DNA from 2 places in the Bradyrhizobium sp. SZCCHNS1022 genome. Region 2 is predicted to be linked to the other one. Evidence: riboswitches for the same ligand, from Rfam matches in the RefSeq annotation. Region 2 holds a riboswitch; the other holds the start of a gene.
The links. Region 2 has a riboswitch for cobalamin ahead of QX071_RS06695 (TonB-dependent receptor plug domain-containing protein). Riboswitches for the same ligand answer to the same signal wherever they lie in the genome.

Region 1 (5,443 bases), on a different contig from region 2:
AGGCGGCGATGGCCGGTGCGCTTGGCCTGCGACTGGCGGGCCCGCGTGTTTATCACGGCCAAATCGTCGAGGATGCCTGGATTGGCGCGGGGCGCGCGGAAGCGGAGGCGCGCGATATCAGGCGCGCGCTGTCGCTCTACCGGGCCGCCTGCATGATTCAAGGTCTGGTGATTGCCGGGCTGGTGATCGCTGTCAGCCAATGACCGGCAGCGTCGGTGTGCGTGCCAGCTCCAGAATGCGATCGATATCAACGTGTCGTTCGAGATGCGCAGCCAGCTCATCCAGCGTGGTCTCGACCTCGGCCTCGTAGTCCGAGACCGTTGAATCCGCGCCGAGGCCAGCCAGCCATTGGCTGCGCAAGCCGTCGGCGCTGAACAGCCCGTGCACATAGCATCCCGCGATGCGGCCGGTTGCGACGGCCGCGCCATCGCTGCGGCCGTCCTCGAACTTGAGAAATGGCTGCGTCGTATCGGGGCCGGTGGTCTGCCCGATGTGCATTTCATAGCCGCGGAAGGATGCGCCGCCGCTCAGCAGCGTACCGCCGACCTCACGCAGCGCCTTGTCCGAGGTGAGAATGGTCGTCACATCGAGCAGGCCGAGGCCGGGGACCGCGCCGGCCTGACCTTCGCGGCCATCAGGATCGCTGATGATCCGGCCGAGCATCTGATAGCCGCCGCAGATGCCGAGCACACGGCCGCGGCGCCGGACGTGAGCTGCAAGATCGATATCCCAGCCGGTTTGCCGCAGCGCGGTCAGATCGGCGATGGTCGCTTTCGAGCCCGGCAGAATGACGACGGCGGCATCACCGGGGATCGGGGTCCCGGGACGCAGAAACTGCAATTCGATTCTGTCTTCCAGCTGTAGCGGATCGAACTCATCGAAATTGGAAATCCGCGGGTAGGCCAGTACGACGACCTTAGGCGGGCCGCTTGGAGGTGAGGCCCCGCGCGAAGGAAGCCCCAGCGCATCCTCTGCCGGCAAGCGATGCGCGCCGGCGAAATACGGCACGAGCCCTAACGCCTGCCAGTTCGTCCGCGCCGCGATCTCGGCCATTCCAGCCGCGAACAGGGCCGGATCGCCGCGGAACTTGTTGACGAGAAAGCCTGCGATGAGCGCAGCATCCTCCGCCGCCAGCACGGCCTTGGTCCCGACCAGGCTCGCGATGACGCCGCCGCGATCGATATCTCCGATCAGGACCACCGGCAGGTCCGTCGCACGGGCAAAGCCCATATTGGCGATGTCGCCGGCGCGAAGATTGATCTCGGAAGCCGAGCCAGCGCCTTCCACCAGCACAACGTCTGCGTCGTCGGCGAGGCGCGAAAGACTGTCGAGCACCGCGCCCATCAGTTGTGGTTTCATCGCCTGATAGGCCGATGCCTTGGCGTTGCCGATCACGCGGCCTTGCACGACGACTTGCGATCCGACCTCGCTCTGCGGCTTCAGCAGCACCGGGTTCATGTGTACCGAGGTCGGCCGCTTCGCCGCGCGCGCCTGCAGCGCCTGAGCGCGGCCGATCTCGCCGCCATCTGCGGTCACGGCCGCATTGTTCGACATGTTCTGCGGCTTGAATGGCGCCACTTTGAGGCCGCGCAAAGTCAGCGCCCGCGCGAGCCCGGCAACGATGAGCGACTTGCCGACGTCGGAGCCGGTGCCCTGGAACATGATGGCGCGCGCGACCATGCGGTTAAAACTCGATGCCTTCCTGCGCCTTCACGCCGGCGGTGAAGTGATGCTTGACCAGATTCATCTCTGTGACGAGATCGGCGGCTTCGATCAATTCGGGCTTGGCATTACGGCCGGTGACGACGACATGCAGATCGGGGCGACGCGCACGCAAGGTTTCGACGACATCAGTGATCGGCAGGTGATCATAGCGCAGCGCGATGTTGAGCTCGTCGAGAATCAGGAGCCGGATCGAGGGATCGGCCATGAGCTCCTTGGCCTTGGCCCAGGCGCGCTCGGCCGCGGCGACGTCGCGGGCACGATCCTGAGTCTCCCAGGTAAAGCCTTCGCCGAGCGTGTGCCATGTGACCTGGTCGCCGAACTTTTCGATCGCCTTGCGCTCGCCGGTTTGCCATGCGCCCTTGCCGAATTGCACCACGCCGATGCGGAAGCCGCGGCCGAGGGCGCGCAGCATCAAGCCCCAGGCAGCCGTCGACTTACCCTTGCCCTTGCCGGTGTGGACGATCAGCAGGCCTTTTTCAACGGTCTTCGATGCGACCTCGGCGTCCTGGATCGCTTTGCGGTTCTCCATCTTGGCCTTGTGGCGCGCATCCTCGTTGTGGTCACTCATTCTCGTTTCCTCTCGATGCGCTGCTATTTCAACGTCAGCGGCAGGCCCGCCGCCATCAGGATCACGCGATCCGCGGATGTTGCAATATCCTGGTTGAGGCGGCCCTGCGCATCGCGAAACGCGCGGGCCAGCGCGTTATCCGGCACGATGCCGAGCCCGACCTCGTTGGAGACGGCAACGATTGGGCCCCTGGCGGCAGCTAATGCATCGGCGAGCTCACGACAAGCAACGGCAACGTCGCGGCCGCTCAGCATGATATTGCTGAGCCAGAGCGTGAGACAATCGACCAGAACAGGTGTTGCAGAATCGCCGTTCGCCGCCACGGCAGCTGCAAGATCGAGAGGTGTCTCGATCGTCCGCCATCCATCGGCGCGGCGCGCTTTGTGTTCGGCGATGCGCGACGCCATCTCGTTGTCGAACGCCTGCGCGGTTGCGAGATAGATCCAGGGGGAAGGGAGGGCGGTGATCAGCGCCTCCGCGTACCGGCTCTTGCCGGAGCGCGCGCCGCCGAGCACCAGGGTCAGGCGCGGCAGGGCAGGGCTAGGCGGGGCGGGTGGCATGACGGCAGGATTTCCGATTGACGGGCTTTGGCTCGATCCCGTATCTAACAGATGACGGTTCTCCGAAAGGAGAGATTTAGGGAACGCGGTGCGGGATCTCCTCCCAAGGCCGCGGCTGCCCCCGCAACTGTAATCGGTGAGTGCGAGGCCTTTGAACCACTGGGAAACCGGGAAGGTGGTCTCGCGCGGCGACCCGAGAGCCAGGAGACCTGCCGTCGACATTGCTGTTGGCCGACCCGTCGCGCGGGGAGTCGCGATGCAGGGTTCTGATCCCGGAACTGTCTGGGATGCCGTCGGGCGCAGCGTATCGCACGAACCCTGACAGGTTCGGGCATCGACGGAGACGGCCATGAGATTTCCCACCAGATTTCCAACCCGCATCGCGTTTGCAGTCGCAGTCGTGGCACTGTTCGCCGATCCTGCATCGGCCCACCATATGATGGGCGGCAAGCTGCCGCAGACCTTGGCGCAAGGCCTGCTCTCCGGGCTTGCTCACCCCGTCATCGGGCTCGATCATTTCGCCGCGATTGTGGGAGCGGGCATCGTCGCTGCGCTGATCGGCCGTGGCTTTGCGCCGGTGTTGGCCTTCACCACGGCTATGATCGCCGGCGTGATGCTGCATGTCGGCCGCGCTGATATTCCCGCCGCAGAGCTTCTCGTCGGGTTGTCGACGGCCGCAATCGGCCTGCTGATCCTGCTGCGCGCCGGCTTCGGTGTGCTGCCGGTCGCGATCCTGTTTGCGTTGACCGGGATAGTGCATGGCTACGCGCTGGGCGAATCGATCGTTGGTGCTGAAAGCGCGCCGCTGGGCGCCTATCTCGCCGGGCTGCTGGTGATCCAGAGCGTCATTGCCGCCGGTGCGTTCCTGGCCACCCGGATGATTGCTGCGCGCGGCGTTTCCTTCTCGCTTTTCGCGCTGCGGATCGCGGGCGCCGCGATTGCGCTGGTGGGCGGTGCGGCAGCCGCCATGGCGGCTGGTCTGGCCGGATGAGCAGCACAGACCCGGGCGCGACGACGTTGTTCGTCTGCGTCACCTGCCGGATGCAGAGCGCCGAGCCTGCGTCCAGCGAGCAGCCGCGTGCCGGTGCGCGGCTACTCGAGGCCATCCATGCGGTCGCAGCCGAGCATCGCGATGTCACCGTGGTGCCGGTCGAGTGCCTCTCGAATTGCAGTCGCGCCTGCACGGTTGCGGTCACTGCGCCTGGCAAGTGGACCTATATCGTCGGAGCGCTCGATCCGGATGTCCATGCCGATGATGTGCTCGCTTTTGCCAGGCTGCATCAGGTCCACGAGGCCGGCCTGCCGCCGTGGCGGGAGCGTCCCGAATACGTGAGAAAAAACACGATCGCCCGCGTGCCGCCGCTGCCGTCGCGCTCATCCAAAGAGGCTTCGCTGCCATGAAATCCTTCGCAAAGACGCCATGCACGATCGTCACCGGTTTCCTCGGCGCCGGCAAGACCACGCTGGTGCGCAACCTGATCGAGACCGCGAACGGTCGCAGGCTCGCCATCATCGTCAATGAGTTCGGCGATGTCGGGATCGACGGCGATATCCTGAAAGGCTGCGGCGTGCCGGATTGCCCGGAGGATCGCATCGTCGAATTGTCGAACGGCTGCCTGTGCTGCACCGTCGCCGACGACTTTGTGCCCGCGCTGAAGAGCCTGCTCAATCAGAACGAACCGCCCGAGCACATCGTGATCGAGACTTCCGGCCTCGCGCTGCCGAAGCCGCTGGTGCAGGCGTTCAATTGGCCGGAGATCGCAACCCGTGTCACCGTTGACGGAGTCGTTGCAGTCGTTGACGGGCCGGCCGTGATCGCCGGCCGCTTCGCCGATGATCCGGAGGCGCTGGCGGCGCAGCGCGCGGCGGACGGCTCGCTCGATCACGACAATCCGCTCGAAGAGGTGTTCGAGGATCAGCTGCTCTGCGCCGATCTGATCGTGGTGAACAAGAGCGATCTCATGACGGATGCGGAGCGGCAGGCGGTCGCTGCCGAGATCGCAGCTAAGGTGCAGCGTGCCGTCAAGGTGATCGCGTCCGAGCACGGCAAGCTGTCGGCCTCCGTGCTGCTCGGGCTGGGTGCGGCGGCCGAAGGCGACCTCGGCGCGCGGCCATCGCATCACGACAATGAGGCTGAGCACGATCACGACGATTTCGAAAGCTTTGTGCTCGACGTGCCGGCGCAGGCCTCGCCCGACGTGCTCCTGGCCCGCATCGCGGATGCTGTCGGTGCGCACGATGTGCTGCGGGTGAAGGGTTTCGTGGAAGTCGCAGGCAAGCCGCTGCGGCTCCTGATCCAGGCGGTCGGCAACCGCATCCAGCATCAATTCGAGCGGCCCTGGCGCGCCGGCGAGGAGCGGCGTGGACGGCTCGTGTTCATCGGCGAGCGCGGCCTCGACGTGGCCGCGATCAAGAACCTGGTTGCCGGCTAGCGAGGGCCGATGCATCTCCTGGCGACATCAGGTGCCGCGCTCGACGACCTCGAACAGGCCGTCGATCTCGCGCAGTCGCCGGCCGAGGTCGTGGTTCTGTCGTTCTCCGACAGCGACCTGTCGGCACTGGCCGAAGCGTGGCGAGGATCGCCGTCAGA
Region 2 (5,443 bases):
TCCTGATCCTTGGTGCCGATCGCGAAATGCGGATTGAGCAGGGTCGGTGCCTGCCAGAACAGCAGCTTCAGCGGACCGCCGCCGCCGGCCTTGGTCGGCTTATAGACGATCTCTTCCGCGGCAATTGCGACCCCAGAATGGGCCAGCATCGCACCGGCCATCGGTGCGCTCAGCCCAACGGCGATCATCCGTTGCACAAATTCTCGGCGGGACAGGCGCCCGGCTTTGACATCGGTGATCTGGTTTCGAAGGTCGCGCTCGTACATTCAACAGCTCCAGCTGATGCTCATCCAAGAAAACGTTACGCCTCCATGCAGATGCCTGGAGCGGCGTGAAATTGGATCAGCGTTCGGAGCAACTGTCAAAGCAGATTCCGGGCCAACCTTTGATTCGACCTTCGTTAGATGACCTGCCGCGGGATTCGCTTCGCAGCTGCGGCAGGATCATTCCAGGGCGATACCGGAAAATGGAACTACCGGCAGGCCGCACCACAATTACAAGGCGCGCTCGGCGCGGAACGAGCCCAGCAAGCGAACGGCCTCGCAAACCGCGACCAATCCGATCAACCATGCCATGCTGGTGAGACCGATGCGCAGCACGATCGCGGGCTCGAAAGCCGCCGCGCCGCCGAGCACCGGCGTCGCGGCGAGCAGAACGAACTCATAAGCGGCATAGGCGCAGAGCAGCGTGGCGGTGAGCGCGAGCGGCGCTGGAACAAGCCGCGGCAAGACGCGCAACGCCGCCGATGCGAGCAGGGTTGCGGCCAGCGCGGCGGCGCCGATGGCAAAGCCCCACGCCAACGTGGTGGCGTCGATCGGATAGCCCAGCGCGCAGAAGCCGATGCCCTGATTGACGAGCCATGCGCCGGCGATCACCGCGAGCGCCGAGCCCTGCGGCAGCATCGCAGCCGCCACCACGGCGAACGCCGCGAACGGCGTCGCACAGGCGAGCGCGAGACTGGCGAGGCAACTCGCGGCGGACAGCAGAGCAAATGCGAACAATGGCTGATATCGCGGCGCGACCGATGCGAGCGAAATGCCCATCGCGGGGCGGAACTGACGATCAAGAGCCATGACAATTCTCCTTCGGTTGCTAAGTCTAAACTTTTCTGTCGGATGGCGATAGGCCGCACGATCCGCCTCGGAGCGGCCGCGCTCGGGAGACACCCTCATTGCACGCCATAGCTGGCGACCCGGATGCCACCGAACACGCCGAGCCCCGGCGCCAGGAAACCGGTCGGGTTCTGGTAGTGCCTGTTGAAGAGATTATCGACGCGCGCGAACAGCTTCACCTGGTCGCTGAGCGCATAATCGCCGCGCAGATTGACGATGGTATAGCCCGGCGCGGTCAGGCCGGAGACCAAGCCGTCACGGCTCACGTCGCGCCAATCGGAGACATGCAGCACGGTGGCCGACACGGTGAGCGGATCGACCGGCCGCCAGGTCGCGGTGGCGCTCCACTTCTGCTTGGGCCTGCGCAGCAATTGCTGGCCGGTAATCGCATCGACCGCGCGGGTGAAGGTGTAGTCGGCGCGGACCGCCAGCCGGCCGGTGACATCGGCCGCGACAAAGCTCTCGGTTCCCTCCGTCCTGGCCAGGCCGACATTGGCGTAGGAGGTGAACGTGTCGTTGGTCGCGATCAGATTGGTGATGCTGTTGTGGAAATAGGTCGTGCCGAACCGGATGCGGCTGGCAAACAGCGGCTGCTCGAAGCCGAGATCATAGCCAGTGCTTTCCTCCGGCCGCAGGTTGGGATTGCCGAAGAAATTGAACGCCGGAAAATCCTGGTAGAGCTGGCTGAGCGTCGGCGCCTTGAAGCCGGTGCCGTAACTTGCCTTCAGCTTGGTCTCGGTCAACGGCACGATCACGGCCGGCGCGATCCGATAGGTCGCATGCGAGCCGAATGCGTCGTTGAGATCATCGCGCACATTCGCGACCAGGAAAAATCGCTCGGCGAATGACGACTGCAGTTCGATGAAGCCCGCTTTGTTGCCGTTTTCCGCCGAGAGCGCCGCCGTGGTCAGGCGTTCAGCCTGCTGCTCCGCACCGACGATGACGTCGTTTCCCGGCGCAATCCGGGTGACCGCGTGCCAGTCGTATCTGAGCCGTTCGCCTTGCCCCACGGTGGAGGAGAGATCTCCGGGTGCGAGATCGGAGCTCCTATCACTGGTGTAGTTGACGCCGAAATAATTGGTGATGCGGCCGCCGGGCAGCGACCACACCGCCTCCTGGCGCGTTGCGAGCTGGTGCACATTGTGCCGGCTCTGCGCGGCATTCGGCACGCTGGGAAAGCCGCCGTCGCCGGTGAACAACAAAGTCGCATCAGTGTAGCGGACCACCGAATTGACGGTCCACTCGTCGTTCAGCGCAAGGCCGAGCTTCGAGGAATACGTCATGTTGTCGTAGCTGTTGCCGATCGCCTGCTGTCCGGGCGGCAGCAGCTGCAACGGCGTCACCGGCACATCGCCGGCATGAAGGTGCGCGACGTTGACTGCGTAGTTGAAATTGTCCTGCGATCCGCTGACGCCCGCGGTCTGGTTGAACGTATTGAACGAGCCCGCTTCAACCGACGCAACGGCGCGGGCGGGACCCTCGCCCTTGCGGGTGACGATCGAGACCACGCCCCCGATCGCATCCGAGCCATAGAGACCGCTTTGCGGACCGCGCAACACTTCGAGCTGCTGGATGTCGGCGGTGAGCAGATGCGCGTAGTCGAAGGCGCCGTTCGGTGTGGCGGGATTGCCGAGCTCGATGCCGTCGATCAGCACTTTGGTGTGGTTGGAATTGGTGCCGCGCACGAACACCGAGGCCTGTCCGCCAGGACCGCCGGCCTGGACCACATTCAACCCGGGAATGGTGCTCAGCAGGTCGGGCACGGTCCGGTATTGCTGAGTCTGGATGTCCTTGGCGGTGACGATGCTGATCGAGCTTGCCGCCTGGGCCGCCGGGCTCACGATGCCGGTCGGACTGACGGCGACAGATACGGCATTCGCGGACGTCGATGCTGCAGGCGTAGGCGACTGCGTCCGCGCATCCGCTGGCGCATGGAAAGCTGAAGGTCGCGCACGCTTCGGCTGCGACTTGGGTTTAGGTCTGGGTTTGGGCGCCGCCACCTCGACCGGAGGCAGCAGATCGGGTGAGGCCGACTGCTGCGCTTCGGCGGCGAGCGGACCGGCCATGACGATGGCAGCGACAACACGAGACGCGACGGGGCCGGCGCGCAAGCGCGCAGCGGCGATGAGAGGAAGACGGATGCAACGCTGAGACAAGAATGGCGGAGACATGGGTCGAAGACCTCGGCGGGACGGCAGTGGCACGTCACCGCGAACGAGGTCTCACGCCAGGACGCGGCAACGCGCCTCGGGTGAAACGATGTCAGTACTCCCCGACCGACATCCTCGCGTGTGACCACGGCTGACGGCAGGTCTCCTGGCTCGCGGGTCGTCACCTTGCGCCGCCTTCCCAGGACCGAGATTCCCAGTGGCATCTGACGCGAGATTCGCCGCTTACAGTTGCGGGGGCAGCTGCGGCCTTCGGGCGATCTCCATCGCGGAAGATCTCCCGGCACCGCATTCCCTTTTGATCCCCGGCGAAGGGGAACCGTCGGGAGGCACATAGAAGGAGGGACGTGACGGTGTCAATGCCGGCCCGGCGCGACGCAGAACGGTCAGCAGAGGTCCGAAAACGGCAGCCGCGGGGCGCTCTGCCTTATCTCTCGCGCTTCATCTTCTTGAAGCGGACGCTCTTGCCGTCCGGCAGCCGGGTGGCGACATAGCCGGCGTCCAGGCAAGCCTCACGCTGCGGCATCCTCTCCTGCGGACTGCGCAGGCTGTCCCACCACGAGGCGCGCTGCGCCGCACGCGGCAGGCTCGCGCCGATGAGCTCCTCGATCTGATCGAAGCTGAGCACAAGTTCGGGAAGCGTCTGCTGTTTCAGAAAATCGCGTAAGGAGTCGTAGTCGGACACCAAATCCTCGTCGTCGGCCGCGTTTAGATCGCGGCGGCGACCTTATCCAAACCGATGATGCGCGCAAGCTTGCGCACCTCGTCCTTCTGGTCGTCGCGAAGCTGCCAGAGCAGCGGCATCGCCGCCGATTTCAGCTGCTGCACCTCGTCGGAATCCGGGTCGATCGGCATGCTGCCGGGTTTCGGATTGCCCTGACGCGTGGCGTGGATCTTGCGGGCGACCGCGCGCAGCGCGGTCTCCACCGCAGGCCAGTAATATTCCTGATCGGGCGATAGCTTCAGCCGCTCCTTGATGCCGGCGATCTGGCCATCGCTGAGCAGGGCATAGGCCTTCTGCACCTCGGGCCGCAGCGCCACCAAGGGCTTCTGCCTCGGCGCGGCCGGCTCGGCAACTTGTGCGGACGCCACGATGGCGCCGGCGATCTGCGCTGGCGTAGCCGGCTTCGGCATCTCAGCGTCGGCGGCGGCATAGGCAAAGGCCTGGCGCACCGGCTCGCTCGGCGCAGCGGTCGGTTGCGTGTCCTCGGTCAGCGATGAAAAGTGAGCGACAGTGAGGCGGTCGCCCTTGGCCTGCCGGTTGGAGACAGGGCTCTTTGCCACCACGGCCGGCATCTCAATACCGGCTGCCGGCACGCTGTCGCGGAACAGGATGCTGGTCGCAGCTGCCCCTGCCACGAGCACGCACACCAAGGCCACAAGGGTGATCGATTTCGTCACGCACATCTCCGTATCCCCGGCGGTACGCCGCACTTTGCCGAAAACTGGGAGCAAATTAAGGCTTTCGGTTTCCATTGTTGCCGGAGGGCCTCACTGACCGGCTCAATTGCGCTCTCAGGGCGCCCTTATGCAGCCGCGTGCAGGTCGTAGGCCGCCTGAATATCGGCAACGATATCGGAGGCTTCCCACAAGGCCGCAGGTTCCACCGAACGCAGGCTGATGGTCCAGTTGCCGCCGCGGGCGGTGCGCGGAACGCTGACAATATCGAAGCGCACGGCACGGCATAGCGGGTGCCGCTGCAGCGCGTGACCGACGCGGACCCTGATTTCCTCCAGCGTCGCCGGCGTCTTGTCCATCAGCGTCCCGAAGCCCATCGCGCATCCCTCGTGATTCGAGCCTTGCGAGTCTCCCGCGGTGAACGGGATACCGCCACGCACGGATTGTCGGCCTGGGATGGTTAATGCCGCGTTAAAGTTGCAACCGGATGGGATCTGGGGTCCTGCGGGAATGCGCGGTTTTCCGGGCAGGATGCGACCTGCCCCCAGACGCGGCGCTCAATCGTCGCCAAACAGGCTGAAGCGCGGCGTCGGCATGTCGACCGGCTCCGCCACATAGGCGCGCGGCGCGCTGTCCTCCCGCACCGCCTGTTCGACGTCGCTCAGATCCGGTTCGCGGCGCCGAGTCCAATGCCGGCGCTCGGACCATTGCTGGTGCCGTTCGGCATGGCGCCGATCGCTGTGCTTGCGTTGGCTGTCGTGCGAC

Region 1: another riboswitch for cobalamin. It lies ahead of QX071_RS30085 (HupE/UreJ family protein); the one in region 2 lies ahead of QX071_RS06695 (TonB-dependent receptor plug domain-containing protein).

Annotation. Positions count from the first base shown of each region.
Region 1 is NZ_JAUETT010000006.1:414,548-419,990, reverse strand. It holds gene cbiB (adenosylcobinamide-phosphate synthase CbiB) at 1-203, shown strand, start outside; gene QX071_RS30100 (cobyric acid synthase) at 193-1,680, opposite strand; gene cobO (cob(I)yrinic acid a,c-diamide adenosyltransferase) at 1,685-2,293, opposite strand; gene cobU (bifunctional adenosylcobinamide kinase/adenosylcobinamide-phosphate guanylyltransferase) at 2,317-2,853, opposite strand; cobalamin riboswitch at 2,892-3,085, shown strand; gene QX071_RS30085 (HupE/UreJ family protein) at 3,203-3,844, shown strand; gene QX071_RS30080 (DUF1636 domain-containing protein) at 3,841-4,254, shown strand; gene cobW (cobalamin biosynthesis protein CobW) at 4,251-5,285, shown strand; gene cobN (cobaltochelatase subunit CobN) at 5,295-5,443, shown strand, end outside.
Region 2 is NZ_JAUETT010000001.1:1,485,973-1,491,415, reverse strand. It holds gene QX071_RS06705 (peptide ABC transporter substrate-binding protein) at 1-266, opposite strand, end outside; gene QX071_RS06700 (hypothetical protein) at 495-1,073, opposite strand; gene QX071_RS06695 (TonB-dependent receptor plug domain-containing protein) at 1,169-3,178, opposite strand; cobalamin riboswitch at 3,401-3,619, opposite strand; gene QX071_RS06690 (hypothetical protein) at 3,708-3,965, opposite strand; gene QX071_RS06685 (hypothetical protein) at 3,989-4,681, opposite strand; gene QX071_RS06680 (hypothetical protein) at 4,807-5,055, opposite strand; gene QX071_RS06675 (hypothetical protein) at 5,236-5,443, opposite strand, start outside.